3 regions of the Streptomyces sp. NPDC127106 genome follow, and region 2 is predicted to be linked to each of the others. Evidence: riboswitches for the same ligand, from Rfam matches in the RefSeq annotation. Region 2 holds a riboswitch; each other region holds the start of a gene.
What was found. Region 2 has a riboswitch for thiamine pyrophosphate ahead of thiC (phosphomethylpyrimidine synthase ThiC). Riboswitches for the same ligand answer to the same signal wherever they lie in the genome.
Positions count from the first base shown of each region.

Region 1: linked by a shared signal. The riboswitch ahead of ACFVGY_RS30920 (thiamine ABC transporter substrate binding subunit) and the one ahead of thiC (phosphomethylpyrimidine synthase ThiC) in region 2 are both predicted to bind thiamine pyrophosphate.
Region 3: linked by a shared signal. The riboswitch ahead of thiO (glycine oxidase ThiO) and the one ahead of thiC (phosphomethylpyrimidine synthase ThiC) in region 2 are both predicted to bind thiamine pyrophosphate.

Region 1 is NZ_JBHXTC010000054.1:23,184-32,696, reverse strand. It holds gene ACFVGY_RS30945 (hypothetical protein) at 1-758, shown strand, start outside; gene ACFVGY_RS30940 (hypothetical protein) at 883-1,812, shown strand; gene ACFVGY_RS30935 (EamA family transporter) at 2,031-2,402, shown strand; gene ACFVGY_RS30930 (ABC transporter ATP-binding protein) at 2,365-3,417, opposite strand; gene ACFVGY_RS30925 (ABC transporter permease) at 3,417-5,108, opposite strand; gene ACFVGY_RS30920 (thiamine ABC transporter substrate binding subunit) at 5,084-6,184, opposite strand; TPP riboswitch at 6,270-6,378, opposite strand; gene rlmN (23S rRNA (adenine(2503)-C(2))-methyltransferase RlmN) at 6,437-7,552, opposite strand; gene ACFVGY_RS30910 (phosphatidate cytidylyltransferase) at 7,762-8,838, opposite strand; gene frr (ribosome recycling factor) at 8,838-9,395, opposite strand; gene pyrH (UMP kinase) at 9,481-9,513, opposite strand, start outside.
Region 2 is NZ_JBHXTC010000008.1:76,980-86,492, forward strand. It holds gene ACFVGY_RS10835 (metallophosphoesterase) at 1-868, shown strand, start outside; gene ACFVGY_RS10840 (hypothetical protein) at 1,018-1,836, shown strand; gene ACFVGY_RS10845 (hypothetical protein) at 1,865-2,704, opposite strand; gene ACFVGY_RS10850 (glycosyltransferase) at 2,941-4,071, shown strand; gene ACFVGY_RS10855 (aldo/keto reductase) at 4,168-5,217, opposite strand; gene thiC (phosphomethylpyrimidine synthase ThiC) at 5,360-7,147, opposite strand; TPP riboswitch at 7,142-7,284, opposite strand; gene ACFVGY_RS10865 (YibE/F family protein) at 7,357-8,745, shown strand; gene ACFVGY_RS10870 (SsgA family sporulation/cell division regulator) at 8,755-9,204, opposite strand; gene ACFVGY_RS10875 (IclR family transcriptional regulator) at 9,302-9,513, opposite strand, start outside.
Region 3 is NZ_JBHXTC010000069.1:6,162-15,674, forward strand. It holds gene ACFVGY_RS33595 (DUF3040 domain-containing protein) at 1-93, shown strand, start outside; gene ACFVGY_RS33600 (DUF4126 domain-containing protein) at 221-853, shown strand; gene ACFVGY_RS33605 (phytoene desaturase family protein) at 886-2,307, shown strand; gene ACFVGY_RS33610 (hypothetical protein) at 2,401-3,435, opposite strand; gene metF (methylenetetrahydrofolate reductase [NAD(P)H]) at 3,477-4,394, opposite strand; gene thiE (thiamine phosphate synthase) at 4,464-5,114, opposite strand; gene ACFVGY_RS33625 (Rv2175c family DNA-binding protein) at 5,193-5,558, opposite strand; gene ACFVGY_RS33630 (NAD(P)/FAD-dependent oxidoreductase) at 5,676-6,941, opposite strand; TPP riboswitch at 7,043-7,155, shown strand; gene thiO (glycine oxidase ThiO) at 7,153-8,334, shown strand; gene thiS (sulfur carrier protein ThiS) at 8,331-8,531, shown strand; gene ACFVGY_RS33645 (thiazole synthase) at 8,537-9,331, shown strand.

The DNA of each region.
Region 1 (9,513 bases), on a different contig from region 2:
CCTTCCTCCACCTGCGCGGCGACCTCGGCGGGCTCCCCTTCGACGGAGCCGCCGCCCCGCTGCTGCACGCGGACCGGCCGCTGCCCGTCGCCGCCGCCCTGACCCTGCTGGCCGTCGTCCCGCTGACCGCCTCGGCCGTCACCGCCGTCGCCCTGCGCCCGCACACCCCGCCCTCCCCGTCCGCCCCGCCGTCCCCGCACACCGGCCTGCCCTGGGGCATCGCCCTCACCGTCTGCGGGCTCGCCGTCGAGGGGTACGCCGGCCGCGACGGGGCCGCGCTGCCCGCCGGCTGGGTCCTCACCGCCCTCGGGCTCGCCCTCGCCGGCCCCGGCCTCGCCCACGCCTGCGGGACCCTGGTCCAGGCCGCCCGCCCGGGCGCGCTCCGGCTGCTCGCCGGTCGGGCCCTACAGGAGGAGGCCCCCCGCATCGGCCGCCCGCTCGGCGTGCTCTGCGCGGTCGGGGCGGCCGCCCTCAGCGCCGCGACCCTGCCCGGCCCGGACGGCCCCGGCGCCCCGCTCGGCCCGCTGACCGGACCCGCCTGCGCCCTCGTGACCCTCTGCGCGGCCGCGACCCTGCTCACCTCCGCCGTGGAGGTCCGCCAGAACCGCTCCGCCGCCCGCGCGGCCCTGCTCGACCTCGGGACCCCCGGAACGGTCCTGCGGACGGCCGCCGGAGTCCGGGCCGGCGCCCTGCTCACGGTGTGCGTACCCGTCAGCTGGGCTGTGGCGCAGCTGACTTCCCTCGCACTGACCCGCTGAGCCGCGAGCGCCGCAACAAACCGGGTCCGGGAGGCAACTTCCGGGCCCGTTCTCACGTCTGGCAGTCGTACCCCGCACAAGCGGTACTTACTGCACGACCTGTCACACGTGAACGGAGCCACCGGTGCTCATAGGCCTGCTGACCGCGATAGCGGCGTCCATCTGCTACGGCACGGGATCCGTCCTGCAAGCCGTCGGATCGCGCCGCGCAGCCCGGGCGAACCCGGCCGCCGCCGGGGTGACCGCGCACGGCGGCCCCAACCTGTCGTCGACCGCAAAGGCGGCGATGACCTGGGAATTCATCGTCGGCACCCTCCTGGACTTCGCGGGCTTCGGCCTGGGCGCGCTCGCCGCCCGACTGCTCCCCCTCTTCCTCTCCCAGACGGTCATCAGCGCCAACCTGGTGATCACGGCGATCCTGAGCGTGCGGATGCTGGGCCTGCGGCTCACCCGCAAGGAGTGGACCTCCATCGGAGTCGTGTGCGCAGCACTGGTGCTGCTCGCCACGGCCGCCGGTCACGAGGGCGGCCACCACGCCCCCATGGCCACGCACTGGTGGCTCTTCGCCGTGACCGCGCTGATCATCGTGGGCGGCACCGTGGCCGTACGCCTGCTGGGCGCGCGCGCCGCGATCCTCGCGGGCCTGCTGTCCGGCCTGGCCTTCGGCGCGCTCGGCGTCGGCGTCCGGATCCTGAACGGCATCGACCCCTTCGACCCGGTCGCCCTGCTCGGCGACCCCGCCCTGTACGCCATCGTGCTCGCCGGCTTCGGCGGCATGTACCTGCACACCGTGGCCCTGCAGATCGGCTCCGTGAACGGGGCGACCGCCGCCCTCGTCGTCGGCGAGACGGTGCTGCCCGGGGCGATCGGCGTGCTGTGGCTCGGCGACGCGTCCCGGCCGGGCCTGGCCTGGCTGGCCGTGCTCGGCTTCGTCCTCGCGGTGGCCGGCGCCGTGGCCGTCGCCTGGTACGGCAAGCACGACGGGGCCGAGGCCCCGGAGCCGGACGCACAGCCGGCCCGGGAGCCGGAGCCGGAGCCGGCGCAGCTGCGCTAGGTGTACTCGCCGGCGGGGCCCCGCGCGGCGGCCTACGGTGGGGGCATGGACCACCGCCGCGACCGGGTGGCCACGGCTGCGTTCGCGGCCGGCGCCGTGGCCGCCGGGGGCAACGCCCTCGGGGTCAGGTTCTGCCTGCGGGAGCTCGACCCGCTGTGGAGCGCGGCCCTGCGGTTCGGTGCCGCGACGCTGGTGCTGGTCTGCGTGATGGCCGTGGCATGGGGGTCGCCGCGGCCGCCCTGTTCGCCGGGTCGGCCCTCGCGGGCGACCGCTGGGCGGCGCCGGAGCGCGCCGCGACCTGGTGGGCCCTGGTGTACCTGGTCGCGGCGGGCTCGGTGCTCACCTTCGTCTGCTACCTGCTCGTGATCCAGCACTGGGGCGCGGCCCGGGCGGCGTACGCGTTCGTCGTCGCCCCGGTCATCGCGATCCTCGCCTCGGCCCGGCTCGACGACGAGCCGCTGACCCCCTCGCTGCTGCTGGGCACTCCGATCGTCCTCGCCGGCGTGTACCTCGGGGCGCTGCGCAGGCCCGGCCCGGCTCCCGATGCCCCGGTCAGGCCGCCGGAAGGACGACCACCTCGCGCGGTGTGAACGCCACCGCGACCCGGTCCCCCACGGCCGGGGCGGCGGCCAGCCCGCACTCGGCCTCCAGGTCCGGACCGGCCTCCGGGCGCAGCCGCAACGCCACGTGCGTGCCGCGGAAGGTGCGGGACAGCACCTCGCAGCCGAGGCCGGCCTTCGCGAGCACCACGCCCGCCGGCCGGATCAGCACCCGCTGCTCCCCCTCCGGGGCGCCCTCCGGCACCGGGACCTTGCCCCAGGCCGTCGCCGCGGCGCCGTCCGACACCGTCGCCGGGACGACGTTCTCGAAGCCGAGGAACCGCGCCACGAACTCGGAGGCCGGGCGCTGCCACACCTCCAGCGGGGTCCCGGCCTGCGCGATGCGGCCCTCGCTCATCACCACGACCCGGTCGGCCAGGGCGAAGGCCTCGCCCTGGTCGTGGGTGACGGCCAGCACGGTGGTGCCCAGCCGGGAGAACAACCCGCGCAACTCCACCACCAGGCGCTCGCGCAGCCCGCGGTCCAGCTGGCCCAGCGGCTCGTCCAGCATCAGCAGCCGCGGCGACGGGGCCAGCGCCCGGGCCAGCGCGACCCGCTGCTGCTCGCCGCCCGACAGGGAGGACACCGAGCGCCGCCGGGCGCCGGGCAGCCCGACCAGCTCCAGCAGCTCCGCGACCCGGTCCTCCGCGGGGCCGCGGGATCCGCGGCGCAGGCCGCGCAGTCCGGCCGCGGCGCCCTGCATGCGCAGGCCGAACGCCACGTTCTCGCCGACGTTGCGGTGCGGGAACAGCTGGTGGTCCTGGAACATCAGCCCGACCCCCCGCCGGTGCACGGGCACCCGTGCCTGGTCGGCCCCGCCCAGCAGGACCCGGCCGGCCGAGACGGGCTGGAGCCCGGCGACGACCCGCAGCAGCGTCGACTTCCCGCTGCCGCTCGGCCCCAGTACGCACACGATCTCGTGCTCGGCGACCCGGAGGTCCACCCGGTCGACGACGGCACGCTCGCCGAAGCGGACCGAGACCCCGGCCAGTTCGAGCAAGGTCATCAGAACTCTCCCGAGGTCTTGTCGGGCCGCAGCCGCTCCAGCACCAGCAGGGCGGCCGCGCACACCAGCATCAGAATCGTGCTCAGGGCCATCGCCTGCCCGTAGTTCAGCTCCCCGGCCCGCCCCAGCAGCCGGGCCACGGCCACCGGCAGCGTCGGCCGGTCGGGCCGCGCGATGAAGACGGTGGCCCCGAACTCCCCCAGGGACACGGCGAAGGCGAAGCCGGCCGCGATCAGCAGCGCCCGCCGCACCAGCGGCAGGTCCACCTCCCGCCAGGCCCGCAGCGGGGACGCGCCGAGGACGGCGGCCGCCTCCCGGAGCCGGCTGTCGACGGCCCGGAGCACCGGCAGCATGGTCCGTACGACGAAGGGCACGCCGACCAGCGCCTGGGCCAGCGGCACCAGGATCCAGGAGGTCCGCAGGTCCAGCGGCGGCTCGTCCAGGGTGATCAGGAACCCGAAGCCCACGGTCACCGCGGACACCCCGAGCGGCAGCATCAGCAGCGCGTCGAAGCCGCGGACGAAGGGGCCGGCCCTCCTCGTCAGCGCAGCGGCCGCGAGCCCGCCGACCACGAGGGCGATGGCGGTGGCGGCCAGTGCGTACTGCAGGGAGTTCCAGACGGCCTCCAGCGGCGGCACCAGAAACGTTCCGCCGCCGGAGCCCGCGCTCTGCAGCGCCCGGTAGAAGCCCAGCCCGTACCCGCCCGGGGCGTCGAAGGACCGCTCCACCAGTACGCCCAGCGGCAACACGATCAGCAGCGCCACCGTCAGCAGCACCCCGCCCAGCAGGGCGCGCTGCCCGAACCCGCGCGGCCGGTGCGCGGTCCGCGCGGGGTCCACGAGCCGCAGCGCGGCCTCGCGCCGCCGCACGGTCCAGGCGTGCACGGCGAGGATCAGGGCGACGGCGGCGAACTGGACCATCGTCAGGACGGCGGCCGTGGACAGGTCCAGCAGCTGCGCGGTCTGCCGGTAGACCTCCACCTCCAGCGTGGCGTACGAGGGCCCGCCGAGGATCTGCACGACGCCGAACGAGGTGAAGGTGAACAGGAAGACCATGAGCGCGGCGGCGGCCACCGCCGGGACCAGCGCGGGCAGCGTCACCCGCCGCCACGCGGCGAACCGCCCGGCGCCCAGCACGCGGGCGGCCTCCTCCTGGCGGGGGTCCAGCTGCGCCCACAGCCCGCCGACGGTGCGGACGACCACCGCGTAGTTGAAGAAGACGTGTGCGAGCAGGATCGCCCACACGGTGGTGTCGAGCCGGACGCCCCACAGCTCCTCCAGCAGCCCGCCCCGCCCGACCAGTGCCAGGAAGGCGGTGCCGACGACCACGGTGGGCAGCACGAAGGGGACGGTGACCACGGCCCGCAGCAGCTGCTTGCCGGGGAACTCCAGCCGTGCGAAGACGTACGCGGCGGGGAGCCCGATCAGCAGGGTGAGCGCCGTGGAGGCGAGCGCCTGCCAGGCGGTGAACCAGAGGACCCCGGCGATGTCGGGCTGGGTCAGCACCTCGCCGATGCGGCCGAACTGCCAGCCGGCGTCGGTCCTGACCCCGCGGCCGACGATCGCGGTGACGGGGTAGGCGAAGAACAGTGCGAAGAAGGCCAGCGGTACGGCCATCAGGGCCAGCCTGACGGCCGCACCGCGTCCGCGTCCTGTCCTGCCCGGTGCTACTTCACGACGAGCGAGGACCATGTCTTGACCCACTGGTCACGGTTCTTGGCGATGGTCTCGGGAGCCATCGTCTCCGGCTTCTCGACGACCACGCCGTGCTTCGTGAACAACTCCGGCAGCGCGGCGTCCGTGACCACCGGGTTCACGAACATCTGGAGCGGCATGTCCTCCTGGAACTTCTTGCCGATCATGAAGTCGATCAGCGCCTTGCCGCCCTCCTCGTTCTTCGCGCCCTTGAGCAGGCCGGCGAACTCGACCTGGCGGAAGCAGGTGCCGGTGGCGACGCCCGTCGGGGCCTCGGCCGGCTGCGGCTCGCCGTACATCACCTCGACCGGCGGGCTGGAGGCGTACGAGACCACCAGCGGGCGGTCGGCCTTGGCCTTCTTGCCGCCCGCGGAGCCGGAGAAGCGCTCGTTGTAGGCCTGCTCCCAGCCGTCGACGACCTCGACGCCGTTGGCCTTGAGCTTGCTCCAGTAGTCCTTCCAGCCCTCCTCGCCGTACTTGCCGACGGTGGCCAGCAGGAAGCCCAGGCCGGGGGAGGAGGTGGCCGCGTTCTCCGTGACCAGCAGGTTCTTGTACTCGGGCTTGACCAGGTCGTCCAGCGTCTGCGGCGGGGCGATCTTCTTGTCGGCGAAGTACGCCTTGTCGTAGTTGACGCAGATGTCGCCGGAGTCGACGGGCGTGACCCGGTGCTGCTTGTCGAGGACGTACTCGGGCTTCACGCCGGCCAGGCCCTTGGCCTCGTACGGGGTGAAGACGCCGTTGTCCAGGGCGCGCGAGAGGAGGGTGTTGTCCACGCCGAAGAAGACGTCGCCGCGCGGGGAGCCCTTGGTGAGGATCTCCTGGTTGAGGGCGGCGCCCGCATCGCCGGACTTGAGGACCTTGACGGTGTAGCCGCTCTGCTGCTCGAACTCCTTCAGGACCGTGTCCGTCACGTTGAAGGAGTCGTGGGTGACGAGCGTGACCGTCTTGGACTTCGGCGCCCCGCTGGCGCCGTCACCGGCCTCGTCCTGGCCGCCGTCGCCGCAGGCGCTGAGCGTGGTGACGCCGAGCGCGGCCGCGAGCACGGCGCCCGCGACCTTCTTGGTGGTGCTCACTGGTGTATTCCTCCTGGGATGACCAGGAGAAGACGCGGCCCTGCCCGGCGCTCTGTCGGAGCGGACGCCGGGCAGGGCGCAACAGCTTGAGTGGTGACCGAACTCCCTACCCCGAATGACCGGGGCGAGGTTCAGAGGGTCTGCGGCTGACGGTGCCGCACTCTCAGCGCTGTGGCGCTCCCCTGTCGGAATATGCAATTGGTTCGGCCACAGGGTACCCCGTGGCCGAACCGGCACCGCCAGAAGCGGAAGCTACCGCTCCGCAGCGGCCAGCTGGCCGCACGCACCGTCGATCTCCTGGCCGCGGGTGTCACGCACCGTCACGGGCACGCCGTGGCGCGCGATGGCCTCGACGAAGGCCCGCTCGTCCTCGGGGCGCGAGGCGGTCCACTTCGAGCCCGGCGTCGGGTTCAACGGGATCAGGTTGACGTGGACGCGCTTGCCCTTGAGGAGCTTGCCCAGGAGGTCGCCGCGCCAGGCCTGGTCGTTGATGTCGCGGATCAGGGCGTACTCGATGGAAACCCGGCGGCCGGACTTCTCCGCGTACTCCCACGCCGCGTCGAGGACCTCGCGGACCTTCCAGCGGGTGTTCACCGGCACGAGGGTGTCGCGCAGCTCGTCGTCGGGGGCGTGCAGCGAGACGGCGAGGCGGCACTTGAAGCCCTCGTCGGCGAACCGCAGCATCGCCGGGACCAGGCCGACGGTGGAGACGGTGATGCCGCGCTGGGACAGACCCAGGCCGTCGGGCTCGGCGTCGGTCAGCCGGCGGATGGCGCCCACGACCCGGTTGTAGTTGGCCAGCGGCTCGCCCATGCCCATGAAGACGATGTTCGACAGCCGGGCCGGGCCGCCGGGGACCTCGCCGTCGCGCAGGGCGCGCATGCCGTCGACGATCTGGTGCACGATCTCCGCGGTGGACAGGTTGCGGTCCAGGCCGGCCTGACCGGTGGCGCAGAACGGGCAGTTCATGCCGCAGCCCGCCTGCGAGGAGATGCACATGGTGACCCGGTCCGGGTAGCGCATCAGCACGGACTCGACGAGCGTGCCGTCGTGCAGCCGCCACAGGGTCTTGCGGGTGGTGTCGTCGTCGCAGGAGATGTGCCGTACGACGCTCATCAGGTCCGGCAGCAGCTCCTCCCGGAGCTTCTCGCGCGAGGACGCCGGGATGTCGGTCCACTCCGCCGGGTCGTGGGCGTAGCGGGCGAAGTAGTGCTGCGAGAGCTGCTTGGCCCGGAACGGCTTCTCGCCGATCGCGGCGACCGCCTCGCGCCGCTCGGCCGGCGAGAGGTCGGCGAGGTGCCGGGGCGGCTTCTTCGCCCCCCTGGGCGCGACGAAGGTGAGCTCTCCCGGAGCGGGGCGGGGTGCCATGATCGGTCCTTCCTCAGACGACGAGGTCCGACGGGCTCCGCGCGTGCGGAGCCGATGGCGATGGCGCGGTCCGCGCCCGGAGACCTCACGAAATGCATCCCCGCGATCACGGGGAAAGGGCGCACCACGGACAGGGTGCGCCCTTCAGGATAACCCGGTCGGCCCAGCCGCTGCCGACGGTCCTGCTGCCGACGGTCCGTTCGCGGCGGTCAGCCGGTGCCGACGAACAGGGCCAGCAGCAGCCACACCACCGGAGCGGTCGGCAGGAGCGAGTCCAGCCGGTCCATGATGCCGCCGTGGCCGGGGAGCAGGGTGCCCATGTCCTTGATGCCCAGATCCCGCTTGATCATCGACTCGCCGAGGTCGCCCAGCGTGGCGCTGACCGCGACCGCGAGACCGAGGATCAGGCCCTGCCACCAGGCTCCGCCGTCGATCAGGAACTCCATGCACAGCGCGCCGGCCCCCATCGAGAAGGCCACCGCGCCGAAGAGGCCCTCGCGGGTCTTCCCCGGGCTGATGCGCGGCGCGAGCTTGGTCTTGCCGAAGCGCCAACCCACCGCGTAGGCGCCGGTGTCGCTGACCACGGTCAGGGCCAGGAAGGTGAGCACCCGTTGCGGACCGTCGTCCGCCGTGAGCAGCATCGCGACGAAGGTCGCCAGGAACGGCACGTAGAACGCCGCGAAGACACCCGCCGTGACGTCCTTGAGGTAGTCCTCGGGCGGTTCGGTCATCCGCCAGACCAGGACGGCCAGCGCCGTCAGGGCCATGGCCACCCAGGCGCCCTCGGCGCCCCGCACGTATCCGGCGATGACCATGGCGGCGCCGCCGATCGCGAGCGGGACGAGCGGCGCCTTGATGCCCTTCTTCTCCTGGAGCCGGGAGGTGAGCTCCCACAGGCCGACGACGACCGCGACGACGATGACGCCGACGAAGACCGCCTTCACGATCAAGAGGGAAGCGAAGATCACCGCACCGAGGCCGACGCCGACCCCTATGGCGGCACGCAGGTCTCGCCCGGCCCGCTTCTTCTGCGGCGGGGGCGAGGAGTCCTGCGGTGCCTGCGAAGGCGGGGGCGGGGGGCTGGGCATGGGCTCCTGCGGCGGCATCTCGGTGCGGATCGGGGGACCGCCGACAGCGGCAGCCCCCCGATCGCGTGCTTCCCGGTCGTCGAAGTCACGGCCGGCGGCATCGGGCACGATGGGCATGGGCCGAGTGTGCGGTCCCACCAGCGCATCGTATGCGGGACCCGCCGGAACCTGCTCCGTGGCCCAGGGAGAGTCGTTCATCAGACCTCGAGCAGCTCGGCTTCCTTGTGCTTGAGCAGCTCGTCCACCTGCGCGACGTACTTCGCGGTGGTGTCGTCGAGCTCCTTCTCGGCGCGGCGCACCTCGTCCTCGCCGGTCTCCTTGTCCTTGACGAGCTTGTCGAGGGCGTCCTTGGCCTTGCGGCGGACGGAGCGGATGGAGACCTTGGAGTCCTCGGCCTTGCCGCGCGCGACCTTGATGTACTCCTTGCGGCGCTCCTCGGTGAGCTCGGGGAAGGTCACCCGGATGATGTTGCCGTCGTTGCTCGGGTTGACGCCCAGGTCGGAGTCGCGGATGGCCTGCTCGATGTTGCGCAGGGCGCTCTTGTCGAACGGGGTCACCACGGCCATGCGCGGCTCGGGCACCGAGAAGGAGGCGAGCTGGTTGATGGGCGTGAGGGCGCCGTAGTAGTCCGCCACGATCTTGTTGAACATCGCCGGGTGCGCACGGCCCGTGCGGATCGCGGCGAAGTCCTCCTTGGCGACGACGACGGCCTTCTCCATCTTCTCCTCGGCCTCGAGGAGGATTTCTTCGATCACCACGTGCTCCTGCATGTCTTGAATGGATGGTTCAGGCGGGCGGTGCGGGCCGGGCCCCGCGGGGCCCGGTCCGGCTGCGGACCGCTCAGGCGCGGGTTCCCTGGTCGCTCACGAGCGT
Region 2 (9,513 bases):
CACCGTCCAGGTGCACTACGTACCCCAGCAGGTGCCGAGCGGCCCGGGCCCGCTCTACGTCGTCGGAGACGTACACGGCTACCTCGACGAGCTGGTCGCCGAGCTCCAGACCCAGGGCATCATCGACGCCGACCTGCGCTGGTCGGCGGGGAACGCCCGCATCTGGTTCCTCGGCGACTTCACCGACCGCGGCCCCGACGGCATCGGCGTGATCGACCTCGTCATGCGGCTGTCCGCCGAGGCGGCCGCCGCCGGCGGCTACTGCAAGGCCCTCATGGGCAACCACGAGCTGCTGCTCATCGGCGCCAAGCGGTTCGGCGACACCCCCGTCCAGTCGGGCGCCGGCACCGCCACCTTCCAGGCGGCCTGGCTGCTCAACGGCGGCCAGCGCACCGACATGGAGCGGCTGGAGGACGTACACCTGCAGTGGATGTCGCGCCTGGACGCGGCCGTGCTGGTGGACGGGCACCTGCTGCTGCACTCCGACACCACCGCGTACCTCGACTACGGTGACTCCATCGAGGACGTCAACGACACCATCCACGAGCTGCTCAACCGCAACGACGCGGACATCACCTGGGACCTGTTCCGCAAGTTCACCAAGCGGTTCGCCTTCCGCGACGAGGAGACCGGCCCGCAGGCCGTGCGCGAGCTCCTCGACACCTACGGCGGCAGCCGCGTCGTCCACGGCCACAGCCCGATCCCGTACCTGCTCGGTGAGGTGGGCACCGAGGACGGCGACGGCACCGGCGGACCGGAACTCGTCGACGGGCCCCATGTGTACGCGAGCGGCCTCGCCATCGCGATGGACGGCGGTGTGACGATGGCGGGCAAGCTGCTGGTCGTGCAACTCCCGCTGAACGACTGAGGCTTGTCAGAAGGGGGGTATTTCGGGAAAGCCCCTGTCACGGCGCGGCATGAGCCCTCTACCATCGCTCTATCCGTAGCAGGCTCTCCTCCGTTTGTGCCGGCGCCCGGGTCTACGCGGGCAAACCAGCCCCCACGGAGCATTGGGGGATGCACATGAACAGCGCTCCGCACCTGCTGACCGAAGACCGGCCGGAGTTCGATCGGCTCCTCGACGAGGCGCTGCGCACCGCACACGAACGGCCCGGACTCGACGGGCTCGGCGAGCGGCTGAACGCCGAACAACTGCGCGCCATGGCCCTCGGGGCCAGCGCCCTGCTGGCCGCCGCGGCCGCGGCCGAGTACGACCATTACGTGAAGGTGCGCGGCGCGCAGCGCGAGGAGATCCGCTCCACCCCCAGGGCGGACTACCGGGGCGGCGGACGGGAGGAGAGCGACGGGGCGGGCATCACCGCCATGGTCGCGGTCCTGGCCCCGGTCCTGGCGGCCACCGCCATGGTGATCTTCCTGCTGGTGGGCTATGTCCTCAAGGCCGTCGAGCCCGAACCCTCCTTCGCCGACACGATGCTGACGGCGGGCTGGCTTTTCGGGGCCCTGACCGCCGTCACCCTGTTCGGCGCGGTGATCGCCCTGCTGGTGACGGCCGTGCGCAACCGGGCGACCGAGGTGGTGGCCGGGGACGAGACCGAGGCCGCGCCGGACGAGGTCACGCTCGCTCGTGAGGCGTGGCGGAACGCCCTGCTGGAGCGGGGCATCGTGCCGTTCCTGCGCGATGCCCTGGCAAGCCCGGCTGCTGAGCCCGCGCACCCCGCCCCGCAGACGCCGAAGACCGGGCGCATCCCCAACCTGGGATACACCCGGCCCGACTTCACCAGTCCCGGGTTCCCGTCACAGGGAACCCGGCCCGGCTACACGCCTCCGGACTTCACCAGCCCCGACTTCGGCGGCCCGAGGACCGAACCGCACTGACGTCGGCTGCTGCTGTCGGCTCCGCGCGCTACTTGGTCTCTTCGGGTCTGAGGTTCATGTCTTCCTGGGACAGTGCCCTGTGGGTGAACCGGGCCAGGTTGGTGTCGCTGCCCGGCTGGGGGTTCGCCGGCGTCCAGTCCTCGGTGCAGGTGAGGGTGTCCGGCGTGCCCGAGTTGATCCGGCAGAGGGTTTCCCAGATTTCGCCCGTTACGGTCAGCACCTCGATGTTGACGATGTTGGCCTGCGAGGAGATCGATACGGCACAGGGGTCCGGCGGGTAGCCCTCCCCTCCGTCGGTCAGGTCGTACCAGATCCACGGCGTCGGGCGCGGGGTCAGGTCGCGGATTCCCGCGTAGGTGGTGGTGTTCGAGAGGACTGCCTTCACCTCGCTGTTGGCGTCGGGCCGGTAGGCGTCGACGTCGGAGCACCGGCCACTGGCACCCTGCGGACCGGTGGGGCCCGTAGGGCCGGTCGGCCCGGTCACGCCGACGCCGCTGGCACCTGTCGCTCCGGTCAGGCCGGTGGCGCCCGTCGGACCGGTCGGGCCCGTCTTGCCCGTCTTCCCCTTCGGACCGGTGGGTCCCGTCTTCCCCTTCGGGCCCCTCGGACCGGTCGGGCCCCTCTCGCCCTTGCACTTGTCGCTGCCCGCCGGCTGCGCCGGGTCCATCGCCTTGTTCGCGGTGCTCGCACAGTGGTCGCCGCTGTCCGGAACCACCACGGACCCTCCGGACTGCGGCGCGCCCACGGCCGCCGGAGCCGCCATGCCGGCCAGCACCAGCGCCACGGAGGCGAACGTGCCCCCGACCAGCCAGCCCGCCCGGCGGGGCAGCGGCCCCAAGGAAGATCTGGACCTGTCCTCAGAACTCATGTACCGCTCCTCGTGCACACGGGATCGAATGGTTTCCCGAAGCCCGTACACATGCACGGACCCCGCGAGCAGCCATCCTGAAGAGCAGTTCCCCTCGCGCCGGTCCGGCTCGCCGGATGGTCAGACGAACGGACCAGCCCGGAGAGCCAAATGGCCGTGCCGTCGACAGCCGCTCGGGGCCGCGAACCGGCGTGCCGCACGAGAGCGGAGCGACCCCCTCCCTAGGGTCGGCCGCCGTGAAGCCGACCATTTGCCTCTGCATGATCGTGAAGAACGAGTCCGCCGTCATCGAGCGCTGCCTGGACTCGGTACGGGACCTCATCGACACCTGGGTCATCTCCGACACCGGATCCACCGACGGCACCCAACAGCTGATCCACAACGCCCTGCGGGGCATCCCCGGCGAACTCCACGAGGAGCCCTGGAAGGACTTCGGCCACAACCGCAGCCTCAACATCGCGCACGCCCGCGGCAAAGCCGACTACCTGCTCCTCCTCGACGCCGACCTGGTTCTGCGCCGCACCGGCCCACTGCCGCCGCTCACCGCGCAGTCGTACATGCTGCGGCACGAGGGCGAGACCGAGTACCGGATCAAGCGCCTGGTCCGTGGCGACCTCCCCTGGCGGTACGAGGGCGTCACGCACGAGTACCTGACCTGCGACCGCCCCGACGAGTACGACCAGCGCCCCGGCAAACAGGAGAACCTCGATGCACTCGTCATCGAGGACCACGCCGACGGCGGCTCCCGGCACGACAAGTTCGAACGCGACGCCCGCCTGCTCGGCGCAGAATTCGAACGGGACGCCACGAACACCCGAACGGTCTTCTACCTCGCGCAGACCATGCGGGACATGGGGAACACCGCGGAGGCGATCCGGCTCTACGAGCACCGCGCGGCCATGGGCGGCTGGGAGGAGGAGGTCTACTACGCGCTCCTCCAGGCCGGTGTGCTGAACGCCGATGCGGGCGACTGGCCGGCCGCGATGGACGCCCTCACGCGCGCCTGGGAGTCACGGCCCGCGCGTCTGGAGGCCTGCTACGAACTCGCCTCACGGCTGCGCCTGCTGGGCCGGTACCACGCCGCGCACGCGGTCACGTCGGCCGTCCTGGACCGGCCCGCCCCGGCGGACCTGCTCTTCCTCAACCCGTGGGTCTACCGGTGGGGGCTGCTGTTCGAGCACTCCATCAACGCCTACTGGGTGGGCGACATGGACGCCTCACTGCGCGCCTGTGACCGACTGCTCGCCCTGCCCGACCTCCCCGAGGCCTACCGGCAGCAGACCGAGACCAACCGCGGCTACGCCCTGGACCGTGGCGGCTCGACCATCCCCGTTTCACGTGAAACATCACCCGCTGCAATGGTGTAGCCATGTCGGGGTCCGGCCGAGGGTGTCGCCCCCCGGCCGGGCTGTCACCCCGCCCGAGTTGTCACCCCCGTTCGAGCGTCACACCCGGCGTGAGCGTCACCCTGCTGAGCGGTCCCCCAAGGGGCGGCGCCGCTGCGCGGCATCAGCCAGTGCCGGCGGGAGCCAGACCCCGTCCGGGGGGTAGACGTTCGTCCCGGGAGGCACGATCTCGTCGATACGGTCGAGCGCGGCATCGTCGAGCACCACCGAGGCGCCCCCGACCAGCGATTCCAGCTGGTCCATGGTCCGGGGCCCGATGATCACCGACGTGACGGCGGGATGCGCGAGCGGGAAGGCGACGGCCAGCTCGGGCAGGGTGCAGCCGATGCCGTCGGCGAGCTCGACGAGCTTCTCCACGGCCTCGAGCTTCGCGAGGTTGCCGGGTACGGCGGGGTCGAAGCGGTCCGGCCTGAGTGCGGGCCGTCCCGAGGTCAGGTCGACGGGCTCGCCGAGCCGGTACCTGCCGGTCAGGAAGCCCGAGGCGAGCGGGCTCCAGGTGAGCACGCCCATCCCGTACCGCTGCGCCACCGGCAGGACGTCGGCCTCGATGCCCCGTGCGAGGACCGAATAGGGCGGCTGCTCCGTCCGGAACTTCGGCAGCCCCCGCCGCTCGGCCGTGTAGTGGGCCTCGACGAGTTCCTCGGCGGGGAACGTCGAACAGCCGAAGGCCCTGATCTTGCCCGCCCGCACCAGATCGCCGAGGACCGACAGGGTCTCCTCTATGTCCGTCGTGTGGTCCGGTCGGTGTACCTGGTAGAGGTCGATCCATTCGGTGTCCAGCCGGCGCAGACTGTCCTCGACGGCACGCACGATCCAACGCCGCGAGTTCCCGCTGCGGTTGCGGCCCACGCCCATCTGGAAGTGGACCTTCGTCGCGAGGACGACGTCGTCGCGGCGGCCGCGAAGGGCCTTGCCCACGATCTCCTCGGACTCACCGGCGGAGTACATGTCCGCGGTGTCGATGAAGTTGATGCCCCGGTCGAGCGCAGCATGGACGATCCGCACGCATGCGTCGTGGTCCGGGTTCCCCACTGCCCCGAACATCATGGTTCCGAGGCAGTGCGCACTGACCTCCATGCCGGTGCGGCCCAGACTGCGGTATCTCATGGTCATGGGGCGGCACTCTAGGAGTTGGAGCGCGCTCCAGCGCAAGCCCCGCACGGCCGGGGCCGCCGGTCGGCCGGGCCCCGGGCCGGGCCCGCGACTCCCCCCATACGGGTCGCGGGACCGGCCCGGTGGGCCCGCCGGGTCAGTCCGCGATCGGCAGGTAGACCCTGTTGCCGGTCGCCGCGAACTCGGCGGACTTCGCCGCCATGCCCGCCTCGATCTCGTCCGCCTTCAGGTCGCCGCCGTGCTCGCGGCGGATGTCCTGGGAGATCTTCATCGAGCAGAACTTCGGGCCGCACATGGAACAGAAGTGCGCGGTCTTCGCCGGCTCGGCCGGGAGCGTCTCGTCGTGGAACTCGCGGGCCGTGTCCGGGTCGAGAGCCAGGTTGAACTGGTCCTCCCAGCGGAACTCGAAGCGCGCGTCCGACAGGGCGTCGTCCCACTCCTGGGCGCCCGGGTGCCCCTTGGCCAGGTCGGCCGCGTGCGCGGCGATCTTGTAGGTGATGACGCCGGTCTTGACGTCGTCGCGGTTGGGCAGGCCCAGGTGCTCCTTGGGCGTGACGTAGCAGAGCATCGCCGTGCCCCACCAGGCGATCATCGCGGCGCCGATGCCCGAGGTGATGTGGTCGTACGCCGGCGCGACGTCCGTGGTCAGCGGGCCGAGCGTGTAGAACGGCGCCTCCTCGCAGATCTCCTGCTGGAGGTCGATGTTCTCCTTGATCTTGTGCATGGGCACGTGACCCGGGCCCTCGATCATGGTCTGCACGTTGTGGCTCTTGGCGATCTTGTTCAGTTCGCCCAGCGTCTTCAGCTCGGCGAACTGCGCTGCGTCATTGGCGTCCGCGATCGAGCCGGGGCGCAGGCCGTCACCCAGCGAGTACGTCACGTCGTACGCGGCGAGGATCTCGCAGAGCTCCTCGAAGTTCGTGTAGAGGAAGTTCTCCTTATGGTGTGCCAGGCACCACGCGGCCATGATCGAGCCGCCGCGGGAGACGATGCCGGTCTTGCGGCGGGCGGTCAGCGGCACGTACGGGAGCAGCACGCCGGCGTGGACCGTCATGTAGTCGACGCCCTGCTCGGCCTGCTCGATGACCGTGTCCTTGTAGATCTCCCAGGTCAGCTCCTCGGCCCTGCCGTCTACCTTCTCCAGGGCCTGGTAGAGCGGCACGGTGCCGATCGGCACGGGAGAGTTGCGCAGCACCCACTCGCGGGTGGTGTGGATGTTGCGGCCGGTGGAGAGGTCCATGACCGTGTCGGCACCCCAGCGGGTCGCCCAGGTCATCTTCTCGACCTCCTCCTCGATGGACGAGGTGACCGCGGAGTTGCCGATGTTGGCGTTGACCTTCACCAGGAACTTCTTGCCGATGATCATCGGCTCGATCTCCGGGTGGTTCACGTTCGCGGGCAGCACGGCGCGACCTGCGGCGATCTCCTCGCGCACGACCTCGGGGGAGACGTTCTCGCGGATCGCGACGTACTCCATCTCCGGGGTGATCTCACCGCGGCGGGCGTACGCGAGCTGCGTGACGGCCTGGCCGCCACGGCCGCGGCGCGGCAGGCGCGGACGGCCCGGGAAGACCGCGTCGAGGTTCTTGAGGCCGCCGCGCGGCGAGGTGTGCTTGATGCCGTCGTCCTCGGGGCGCACGGGACGGCCCGCGTACTCCTCGGTGTCGCCGCGGCCGATGATCCAGTTCTCGCGCAGCGGCTGCAGACCCCGTCGGACATCCGTCTCGATCTGCGGGTCGGTGTACGGACCGGACGTGTCGTAGAGCGTCACGTCCTTGCCGTTGGTGAGATGGACCTGGCGAACCGGCACCCGAATGTCGGGGCGGGAGCCCGCCACGTAGCCCTTGTGCCAGCCCGGCTGGCGCTCGGTCTGGCCGTCGGCGTCCTGGCCGACGGCAGGCGTGCGTGCGTCCTGAATGGTCATGAGACCTGATCTCCCTACGCCGGCATTACCCGGTAACAGGTTCGGCGGTCGGCGCAGCCTCTTCCCGTACGCACGTCGTGCCGTACGGTGATCAGCGCCCTCTCAGCCCGGTGCTCCGAGCTCCCGCGTTGTGCAAAGGTGCCCCCACGCTAGCGTCATCTGTGGCGTGCTGAACAGTGGGCCCCCTCAACTCTTGCGATGATCAGCCGGTGACATCCTCGACTCAGCCCCCCGACGAGCCCGCCGAGCCCACAGGTCACACTGGCCACGCACATGCCGATCACGGGCACGCGCACGGCCATTCCCACGGCCACGGGCCTGCGGCTCCCGTCTCGAAGCACCTTCGCAAGGTCATCGCAGCCGTGCTGATCCCCTTCGCCACGGCCGTGTTCGTCGGCATGGCGGTGCTCTGGCCAGGCGGCGCCCCCGCACACGAGCGCTCGGGCGTGGGCTTCGACCGCCAGACCGAGCAGGGCCGGGTGGTTCGGCTCGAACAGGTCGACTGCAAATCCGTGAACGCCTCGCAGGTGCCGCCAACGGCCAACCCCTCGACACCGGAGGGCCGCGAGGCACAGGCCGCACAGACCGGCCAGTGCAAGAAGGCCACCGTCGAAGTCGGCACGGGGCGCGACAAGGGACGCACCTTCATCGAGGTCGTCCAGCCGGGGGCGCCCCGACAACTGGCGGACGGTCAGGAAGTGGTCGTCGCCTACGCCCCCGATGCGCCCCGGGACCTGCAGTACTCCGTGATCGACGTGAACCGCAAGATCCCACTGGCAGTACTGGCAGGCATCTTCGCCCTGGTGGTGGTCCTGGTGGGGAGGATGCGCGGCCTGTTCGCGCTGATCGCCCTCGTCATCAGCTTCGCCGTGCTGACCCTGTTCATCCTGCCGGCGATCCTTCAGGGCTCGAACCCGCTGGTCGTCGCGGTCATCGGGGCGAGCGCCATCATGCTGATCGCGCTCTATCTGTGCCACGGACTGACCGCCCGCACCTCCGTCGCGGTCCTCGGGACGCTCGTCTCACTGCTGCTGATCGGACTGCTGGGCTCGGTCTTCATCGACTGGGCGTTCCTCACCGGCAACACCGACGACAACACCGGGCTGATCCACGGGCTCTACCCGGACATCGACATGAGTGGTCTGCTGCTCGCGAGCATCATCATCGGGTCGCTCGGCGTACTCGATGACGTGACGGTCACTCAGACCTCAGCGGTCTGGGAACTCCACCACGCGGACCCGGCGATGGGGCCGCGTTCCCTGTACCGCGCGGCCATCCGCATCGGCCGAGACCACATCGCATCGGTGGTCAACACCCTCGTGCTGGCCTACGCGGGCGCGGCCCTGCCCCTGCTGCTGCTGTTCTCGATCGCGAACAGCAGCGTGGGCGCGGTGGCCAACAGCGAGCTCGTCGCGGTGGAGATCGTACGGACCCTCGTGGGCTCGATCGGCCTGGTGGCCTCGGTCCCGGTCACGACGGCGCTGGCGGCGCTCGTGGTGTCCGCCGACCGGCCGGCGGGCACGGCCGGTAGTACGAAGGCGGCCGCCCCGGGTGCCGGGCGGGGGAGCCGGGGCCGGGGTAGGCGGCGCAAGCGCTGAGACCGGCTGTCAGCCGGCGTTCTGCTCGTTCTGCCGGGACTCGGCGAGGATCCTGTCGAGCGCTTCGTCGAGGCTCACCTCGAAGTCGCCGAGGCTGCGCTCCTGACCGAGCGGAACCAGCCGGTCGGTGCGGTCGAGGAAGGCGACCAGGGGTGCCGCACCGGCCCGGAAGAGGGCGCGGTCGCTGCCGACCTGGAGCCGGATGTGGACGTCCGACAGCTCCTCGGACGAGGCCGGAGCGATGTGGACGTCGCCTTCCCCGCACGGCTTGTTGATGCCGTCGAGCAGGAGCTCCCGCCCGAACGCCCAGGTCACCGGCGCGTCCCCGGGGAGGTGGAAGGTCAGCCGTACCGCGTACGGGTCGCCGGCGTCGTACCGGAGCTCCACCGGGATCCGGAACGAGAGTTCCTCGGAAACGAGGAAGCTCATCATGACTTCTGCCTGTACCGACTCGCGCATTGCCTACCCCGCTGTTGTGGAAGTGGCCAGGAATAACCCCCCGGGACCCCCTTGACAAGATTGGTGGAAGCGCTAGCGGATCACAAGGAGTGAGTTTTCAGATACTGATAGAGAAGGAGAGGGTACTCAGCAGCGCGCCTACTTCACTCCGTAGCCGATCGACTACCCACGGCAATCTTCCTTGCTGATGGAAGGGAAGAGAAATGGCCATCGTCGCGGCGGCGTCGCCGGCGGTGATCGGAATGGCGGCGCATACCGTGCCCAGCGCGTACTCCTGACGCTCGGTCACGGGTTCCATGCGCCCCAGGG
Region 3 (9,513 bases), on a different contig from region 2:
GGTTCGGCCCACGGCCGCAACCGGCAGCGCCGGTCGATGATGACCCGCATCGAGGAGCGGTGGCAGCGCCGCCGCGACGAGCAGGGGCACTAGCGCCCCGCGCAGACACGAGTGAGGGGGCGGCTGCCGCACGGCGGCCGCCCCCTCACCGCTCCGGCCGCGACGTCCGGGTTTTCCCCGTCCGCCCACCGGATCACCCGCCCTGCGCGATGATGGCCCGGTGAGTGTCCTCCCCCTGGTCTTCACCAGCGGCTGGGCCAGCGGGATCAACGCCTACGCCGTGGTCCTCCTGCTCGGCCTCTTCGGCGCGGCCGGGCTGACCGACGAGGTGCCCGCCTCCCTCCAGCGCACCGACGTGCTCGTCGTCGCCGGCGTGCTGTTCCTCTGCGAGGCCGTCGCCGACAAGATCCCGTACGTGGACTCCGTCTGGGACGCCGTCCACACTGTCGTCCGGCCCGTCGCCGGGGCGGTGGTCGGCGCCCTGCTCGCCGGGCAGAGCGGCTCGCTCCCCGACCTCGCCGCCGGCGCGATCGGCGGCTCCACCGCCCTGGCCAGCCATGCCGTGAAGGCCGGCACCCGCATGGCGGTCAACACCTCCCCCGAGCCGGTCTCCAACATCGTGCTGAGCACCGCCGAGGACCTCGCCGTCGCCGCCGTCGTCACCCTCGCCCTGTTTCACCCCGTAGCCGCAGCCGTGATCGCCGCCGTCCTGCTCGCAGCCGGCCTGGCGGTGGTCGTCTTCCTGTGGGCGCGGATCCGCCGCTTCCTGCGCCGGCGGGCCCAGCGCCGCGAGGAGAAGCAACTGGCCGACCGGAGCGGACCGGCCGCGGCTCCACCCGGGCCACCCCGCTGAGCCCGGGCTGAGCCGCTCGATAGGGTCGGGCCATGGCACGAATTGCGGTGATCGGCGCCGGCATGGGCGCGATGGCCACGGCGGCCCGGCTGGCCGTGGCAGGGCACCAGGTGACGGTGTACGAACGGGGTTCCACCTACGGCGGCTCGCTCGGCCGCTTCGAGCGGGAGGGATTCGCCTTCGACACGGGCCCGGGGCTGCTGCACCTGCCCGCCGTCTACCGCGACCTGTTCGTCAAGACCGGCAAGCGGCGCCTGGAGGACTGCGTCGACCTCGTCCAGGTCGACCCGGCCGTCCGTCACGTCCTCGCCGACGGAACCGCCGTCATCCTGCCGGGCACCTCCCGCGGTGGCGTCGCGGCCGCCCTCGACGAGGCCTTCGGCACGGGCTCCGGGGACCGCTGGGCCGCGGTGCTGAACCGGGCCCGGGACGCGTGGGACGCCACCCGCCGCCCCCTGCTGGAGGAGCCGCTGCGCCCCGACTGGCAGGTCCTCGGCCGGGACCCGTACCCGGCGGTGCGGGGAAGCGGGCTGCTGCGCCGCCGCCCGCCGACCCTCGCCGACATCGCCGCCCGCGAACTGGGCGGGCGGCTCGGCGAGTTGCTGGCCGCCCGGGTGCGGGAGTACGGGCTCGACCCGGCGACCGCTCCCGCCTCGGCCACCGTACTGCCGTACATGGAGCAGACCTTCGGCAGCTGGTACGTGCGCGGCGGGATGCGGGTGCTCGCGACCGCCCTGTACGAGCGCTGCCGCGAGCGGAGGGTCGAGTTCGTCTTCGACGCTCCGGTCCGGGAGGTCCTGGCCCGGGAGGGCCGGGCCGCCGGCGTGCTGCTGGCCGATGGCACCGAGCACACCGCCGACCACGTGGTCTGCGGGGCCGACCCCCGGCAGCTGGCCGTGCCGCTGCCGCCCGACGGCGTCCCCGTCGGGGCCGCGGCCGGAGCCACCCGCTCCACCCTGCTGCTCGCGCTGCGCGGCGCCCGCCCCGCCGACACCGTGCACCGCACGCTGGTCCACTCCCCCGGCACGCAGCTCACCGTGCTGCGCCCCGACGACCCCGCCGTCCGGCCCGACGCGGACCACGAAGCCGTCACCGTGAGCGCGGTGCACGCCCCCGCGGGCCCGACCACCGCGGCCGCACCCGAGCCCGAGGCCCTGCTGGACCTCGCCGCCCGGGCCGTGCCCGGGCTGCGCGAGCGGCTGCTGTGGTGGGAGGCGCGCACCCCGGCCGACATCGAGGCCGCCACCGGCGCGGCGGGCGGAGCGGTACCCGCCCCCTCACTCGCCGGGGCCGGCGGCCGGCTGCTGCACCCCGCGAACTCCACGGCCCTGCCCGGGCTGTACCTCGCGGGCGGCTGGGCGCACCCCGGCGGCGGTCTGGCGCACGCGGGAATGACCGGGGCGCTGGTGGCCGGTCTGATCGTGGAGGGCTCGGGCTTCCGCGGCTCGCAGTGACCCGGCGGGGCCGGCGGGCGCACGCCCGGTGCGTTCGTCCCGGGCCCGCACCGAGCCGGTTCGGCTTCCGGTGCGGGCCTCGGGGCGGGGCCGTCAGTAGCGGTACTGCTCGTACTCGCCGGAGCCCTGGTACGGGTACTGCTGGGGCTGCTGCGGCGGCTGGGGCTGCTGGGGCTGCTGCGGGTACGCCCCGCCGCCCTGGCCGTCGGCCGGGTACGGCTGCGCGACGTCCCGCTGCTGCGGCACCCACACACCGCCGGGCGGGGTGTCCATCGCGTACTGGTCCTGCCCGGCCGTGCCACCGGCGTACGGGTCGCCGCCCTGGCCCCCGTACGGGGTGTAGTCGTACGGCTGCTGCGGGATGACACCACCGCCGGTGCCGATGTACGGGTCCGAGTAGGCGGCGTAGACCTGCTGCTCACCGCCGGGCTGGTAGGCGCCGGGGTAGTCGTAGCCGCCGCCCGGCGTCTGCGGGTCCTGGTAGCCGGCGTAGCCGTGGGCGTCCTGCTCGGCCGTGGTGAACGGCGAGGCGAACGCGGCCGTCTGCCCGGGGTCGGAGCCGGAGCCGGAGCCGGGGCCGAAGCTCTGTATCCCGTACGAGCCGGTGTCCTCGGGAAGCGGCTCCGGGCTGTAGAAGTCCTCCGTCGCGGCATGGAACCGCGGCCGCGGGGCCTTCGCCGGCTCCCCGGCCGCGTCGGCGCCCGTCTCCGCGTCCACGGGCCCGCCCGCCGCCTCGGCGCCGTACTCCAGCCCGGTCACCTCCAGCGCGGGCTCGGACCGCGGTCCGCCCGCCCGGCGGCGGCGGGCAGCGCCCTTCGGCGCCGCGGCGGCTTCCCCGCCCTTACCGCCCTTACCGCCCTTACCGCCCTTACCGCCCTTGCGCAGCGACCAGCCGGCCTCGAAGCCCTTGCGGAAGGACAGCGTCACCAGCGTCTGGCCCACCGCGAACGCGAGCGCGCCCACGGCGATGACCGGCACCGACGGCAGCACCACCCCCGCGACCACGCCGACGAACCCGGCGAACGCGAGCAGCCGCCAGCGCAGCCGGGCCTTGTACTGCATCAGGACCTCGGCAAGCAGCCACAGCGCGACGAAACCGAACGCGACGTAGAGGACCGTCATTCCCATGCGTGGCACCCCTCGGTACGGCCGCCCTGGGGTACGGCCGATCAGGCCCGCTGGTGCAGGCCCAGATTCTCGTAGATCTCGAGAGTCGCCGTGGAGTTGTTCAGCGTGATGAAGTGCAGCCCCGGGACACCCTCGGACAGCAGCCGCGCGCAGAACTCCGTGGCGAACTCGATCCCCATGGAGCGTACAGCGGCCGGATCGTCCTTGACGGCGAGCATGCGCTCTTTCACGGCCTCGGGGAAGACCGCGTTGCTGAGTTGGGGCAGCCGGTCGAGCTGTTTGATGGCCACAACAGGCATGACCTCAGGGATGATCGGCGTGTCGCAGCCCGCCTTTTCGACGCTGTCGCGGAGCCGCAGATAATTCTCCGGATCGAAGAACATCTGGGTGATCGCATAGTCCGCACCGGCATGGCACTTGTCCACGAAGTGCTGGATGTCCGTATCCCAGTCCTCGGAGCGCGGGTGCATCTCCGGGAAGGCGGCGACGCCCACGCAGAAGTCGCCGGATTCCTTCAGCAGTCGGACCAGGTCGGCCGCGTAGTGCACCCCTTCGGGGTGCGGCACCCACGGGCCCATGGGGTTGCCCGGCGGGTCGCCGCGCACGGCGAGCATGTTGCGGATGCCGGCGTCCGCGAACTGGCCGATCACGTTGCGCAGCTCGGCCACGGAGTGGTCGACGGCGGTGAGGTGCGCAACGGGCGTCAGGGTGGTGTCGGCGGCGATCTGCTGGGTGGCCTTGACGGTGCCGCCCCGGGTGGAGCCGCCGGCACCGTACGTGACGGATACGAAGCTCGGGGACACCGCCTCGATCCGGCGCAGCGCGTTCCAGAGGTTGCGCTCGCCCTTCTCGGTCTTGGGAGCCCAGAACTCGAACGAGTACGAGGGGTCCCCGGACGCCAGCAGGTCGCGGACCGTGCGTGCACGGTCCGTTCGGGTGGAAGCGGTACCAAGGGCCATACGGGCAGGTTAGACGCGTGTTCCCGCACGCCGAAGCCCTGTCCGGGTTTTGGACAGCTTTTTGGACACTTAAGAGACGCGGTTCCGGATCCGCCGTGCGAGGTCCGCCGCGGCGGCCCCCGGATCGGAGGCCTCGGTCAGGGCGCGGACGACGACGACCCGGGTGGCGCCGGCGTCGAGGACCTCGTCGAGGTTGCCGGCGTCGATGCCGCCGATGGCGAACCAGGGGCGGTCCTGCTCCAGGGAGGCCGCGTAGCGGACCAGGTCGAGACCGGGGGCGGGCCGGCCGGGCTTGGTGGGGGTGGGCCAGCAGGGGCCGGTGCAGAAGTAGTCCACGCCCGGTTCGGCGGCCGCGGCGTCGACCTCGGACTCGGCGTGGCAGGAGCGGCCGATCAGCACGCCCCCGGAGAGGATGGCGCGGGCGGCGGGCACCGGGATGTCGCCCTGGCCTAGGTGCAGGACGTCGGCGCCGATGGCGTGCGCGACGTCGGCGCGGTCGTTGACCGCGAGGAGCTTGCCGTGCCGGCGGGCGGCCTCGGCGAACACCCGGAGGTGGTCGAGCTCCTCGGCGGCCTCCATGCCCTTGTGGCGGAGCTGGACGACGTCCACCCCGCCGGCGAGCACGGCGTCGAGGAATTCGGGGAGGTCCCCCTGCCGCTTGCGGGCGTCCGTGCACAGGTAGAGCCTGGCGTCGGAGAGCTGCTGGGCGTTCGCGGACATGGGTACCCCCTGGTGGGCGCAGAGAACGCGGGCCGCACCGGGCGGCCCGCGTCCCGCGGATGGATCAGTCGGCTCGGGTCAGAGGGCGAGCGCCTGGGCGCGGCGCTTGACCTCCGTGCCGCGATTCTCGCGCAGCGCCTGCACGGGGGTGCCGGGCAGGGTCTCGTCCGCGGTGAAGAGCCACTCCAGCATCTCCTCGTCGGAGAAGCCGTCGTCACGCAGCACCGTCAGCAGGCCGGTGAGGCCCTTGACGAGCTTGTTGCCGTCGATGAAGTCGGCGGGTACCTGGAGGGTGCGGTTCTCGCCGCGGCGGACGGCGATCAGCTGACCTTCCTTGACCAGCTGGCGGACCCGGGTCACTTCGACGTCCAGCATCTCGGCGATGTCGGGCAGGTGGAGCCAGGCGGGGACAAGGGCATCGATCTTTGTGTCAATCTCGGTCACGGCACAAGCCTGCCACCTCCCGCCCGCCGTCGGTACCCGGGCCGATCCGTACGGGGTTCCCCGGCCGTACGGGCGCCCCCGCGCGGCCCGGGCGCGCCGTCCGGGCGTTCCGCCGCGCTACTGCGGGGCGGCCACGGCCGACTTCAGCGGGGTGGCGGGATCGGCCACCCGGCCGGGGTCGACGGCGGCGCCGGTCTCGATCAGCTTGCGGCCCTGGGCGAGGTCCCGCGGCCGGCCCACGGCGAGGATCGCGACCAGCGACCCGGCCCGCAGCCAGCACACCGACCACGCCTGCTCGCCGGGGTCGCCGCGCCACAGCAGGGTGTCCGCTTCCGCGTGGTGGCCCGCGTACTGGACGAACCGCCCGAACTGCTCGGACCAGAAGTACGGCACCGGGTCGTAGACCTGGAGCGCGGCCCCGGCCGGAGGCTGCCCCTCGGCGTCGGCCCGGGCCCGGGCCAGGATGTTCGCCGCCACCACCCGCGGCCCCTGCAGCGCGTTGTCCCAGTGGTGCACCAGCAGCCGGGCCCCGTAGCGCGCCGAGGGGAACGAGGCGCAGTCGCCGACCGCGTACACCCCCGGCAGGGAGGTCCGCAGGTACGCGTCCGCCGTGACCGAGCCGTCGGCGCCGAGCTCGACGCCCGACCCGGCCAGCCAGCGGGTGGCGGGCCGCGCCCCGATGCCCACGACCACCGCTCCGGCGGGCAGTTCCCGGCCGTCCGCGAGCAGGACCCGCCCGGACTCCACCGAGGCGACCTTGGCGGACGTCAGGAGGGCGGCCCCCACCTCCTCGTACCAGCCGGCCATCGGCGCGGCGACCTCGGCCGGCAGGGCGCCCGCGAGCACCCGGTCCGCGGCCTCGACCACCGTCACCGCACAGCCCGCTTCCCGGGCCGCGGTGGCGAACTCCGCGCCGATCCACCCGGCGCCGACGACGACGGTGGCCGGGGTCCGGGCCAGCACGGGCCGCAGCCGGGCGGCGTCGTCCAGGGTGCGCAGCAGGTGGACGCCCGGGACGCCCTCGGCGCCGGGCAGGGTCAGCGGTTCGGCGCCGGTCGCCAGGACCAGGACCCCGTACGGGACCGGGCCGGCCTCGGTGTCCAGCTCGCGGTCGGCGGCCCGCAGGCCGCTCACCTCCACGCCGAGCCGGAGTTCGATGCCCAGGCCCTCGAAGTCGACGTCGAAGGCGGAGTCCTCGGCCTTGCCGAGCAGGACCGCCTTGGACAGCGGGGGCCGGTCGTAGGGCTGGTGGGGCTCGGCGCCCAGCAGGGTCACGGGGCCGGTCCAGCCCTGCTCGCGCAGGGCGACCGCGGTCTGCACGCCGGCCATTCCGGCGCCGACGATGACGACGCCGCTCTGAGTCTGTTCGGTCTGCTCGCTCACGCAACCCACCCTAGTCAGCAACGATCGGTGAGAAGGGGTGCACCGGCGGCCGCGTCCCGGCTCTCTCCCGCTCCCCGAAGAGGAACGGCTACTGTGGCCACCGTACCTATCGCGGGAGCCCGGGCGCACCGGGCTGAGAGGGAGGCTGGCCGGCCTCCGACCGTCCGAACCTGATCCGGGTCATGCCGGCGAAGGGAGGGGCTGGACGCCCATGCACTCGTCCAAGGGATCCGCGGCCACGGGAGCCGACGTCCTCGTCATCGGGGGCGGGATCATCGGCCTCGTCACCGCCTGGCGGGCGGCCCGGCGCGGGCTGCGCACCGCCCTCGCCGACCCGGCCCCCGGCGGCGGCGCCGCACGGGTCGCGGCGGGCATGCTCGCCCCCGTCACCGAACTGCACTACGGCGAGGAGACCCTGCTGGGCCTGGGCCTCGCCTCCGCCGCCCGCTATCCGGAATTCGCCGGTGAACTCGCCGACGCGAGCGGCGGCATGGACATCGGCTACCGCGCCTGCGGCACGCTCGCCGTGGCCCTCGACGCCGACGACCGGCTCCACCTGCGCGAGCTGCACGCCTTGCAGCGCCGCTGCGGCCTGGAGTCCGAGTGGCTCACCGGCCGCGAGTGCCGTCGCCTGGAGCCGATGCTCGCCCCGGGCGTCCGCGGTGGCCTGCGCGTCGACGGCGACCACCAGGTCGACCCGCGGCGGCTGGCCGCCGCGCTGCTGGCCGCCTGCGAGCACGCCGGCGTCGACATCCGCCGGGCGAGCGCCGAACGGCTCGTGGTCACCGCCGACCGGGCGGCCGGCGCGGTGCTCGACGACGGCACCGAGCTGTCCGCCGACCAGGTGGTGCTGGCGGCGGGCTCGTTCAGCGGTCGGCTGGCCGGCGTGCCCGACGAGGCGCTGCCGCCCGTCCGGCCGGTGAAGGGGCAGGTGCTGCGGCTCGCGGTGCCCGCCCGGTACGCGCCGTTCCTGTCACGGACGGTACGGGCCGTCGTACGCGGCAGCCACGTGTACCTGGTGCCCCGGGAGAACGGCGAACTCGTCATCGGCGCCACCAGCGAGGAACTCGGCTGGGACACCACCGTCACCGCCGGCGGGGTGTACGAACTCCTCCGCGACGCACACGAGTTGGTGCCCGGCATCACCGAACTGCCGCTGACCGAGACGCTGGCCGGACTGCGGCCCGGCTCCCCCGACAACGCCCCGCTGCTCGGCCCCACGGCCCTGCCCGGCCTGCACCTGGCCACCGGGCACTACCGCAACGGGGTGCTGCTCACCCCCGTCACCGGCGACGCCATGGCCGAACTGCTCGCCACCGGCGTCCTGCCGGAGGCCGCCCGGCCCTTCAGCCCACGCCGCTTCTCCCCCGCACGTCAGGAGTCGTACGCATGACCATCTCCGTCAACGGCGAGCCGTGCGAGCTCGCGCCCGGCACCACCCTCGACGCGGTGGTCGCCACCCTGACCACGGCCCCCTCCGGGGTCGCGGCCGCACTCAACGAGACCGTGGTCCCGCGCGGGCAGTGGCCGCACACCGCGGTCGGCGACGGCGACCGGGTCGAGGTCCTGACCGCGGTCCAGGGAGGCTGAGCACGATGGCGGACGACGCATTCGTCCTCGGCGGCCGGACCTTCTCCTCCCGCCTGGTCATGGGTACCGGCGGGGCACCCAGCCTGGAGGTGCTGGAGCACGCCCTGATCGCCTCCGGTACGGAACTCACCACGGTCGCGATGCGCCGGCTCGACCCGGCGGTGCAGGGCTCCGTCCTGGGCGTCCTCGACAAACTCGGGATCGCGGTCCTGCCGAACACGGCCGGCTGCTACACGGCCGGCGAGGCCGTACTGACGGCCCGACTGGCGCGGGAGGCGCTCGGCACGGACTGGATCAAGCTGGAGGTCATCGCGGACGAGCGGACGCTGCTCCCCGACGGGGAGGAGCTGTTGGCCGCCGCCGAGACGTTGGTCGACGACGGGTTCACGGTGCTGCCGTACACCAACGACGACCCGGTGCTGGCCCGGAAACTGGAGGACGCCGGCTGCGCTGCCGTCATGCCGCTGGGGTCGCCCATCGGGTCGGGCATGGGCATCCGCAACCCGCACAACTTCGAGCTGATCGTGGAGCGGGCGGGCGTGCCGGTGATCCTGGACGCGGGTGCGGGAACCGCCTCGGACGTGGCGCTGGCGATGGAACTCGGCTGCGCCGGGGTCATGCTGGCGTCGGCGGTGACGCGGGCGCAGGTGCCGGTGCTGATGGCCGGCGCGATGCGGGACGCGGTGTCCGCGGGGCGGCTCGCGTTCCGTGCGGGACGCATCCCGCAGCGCCGCTTCGCACACGCCTCGTCCCCGGCCGAGGGCCGCGCCGCCTTCGACCCGGAACGCCCGGCCTTCTGACCGCCGGCCCGCCGCGGCCGCCCTGCTGCCGCTGCGCGGAGCCGTTTCCCCACCCCGCCCCTTCCCGAAACCGGGCTCTGCCCGGACCCGTTGCGCTCGAACGCCGCGCGGGCTGGAAATCCAGCCTCGCCGGCGTACGGCTCCGCGCAGCGGCGACAGGGCGGCGGCGGCCGTGCGGCGGC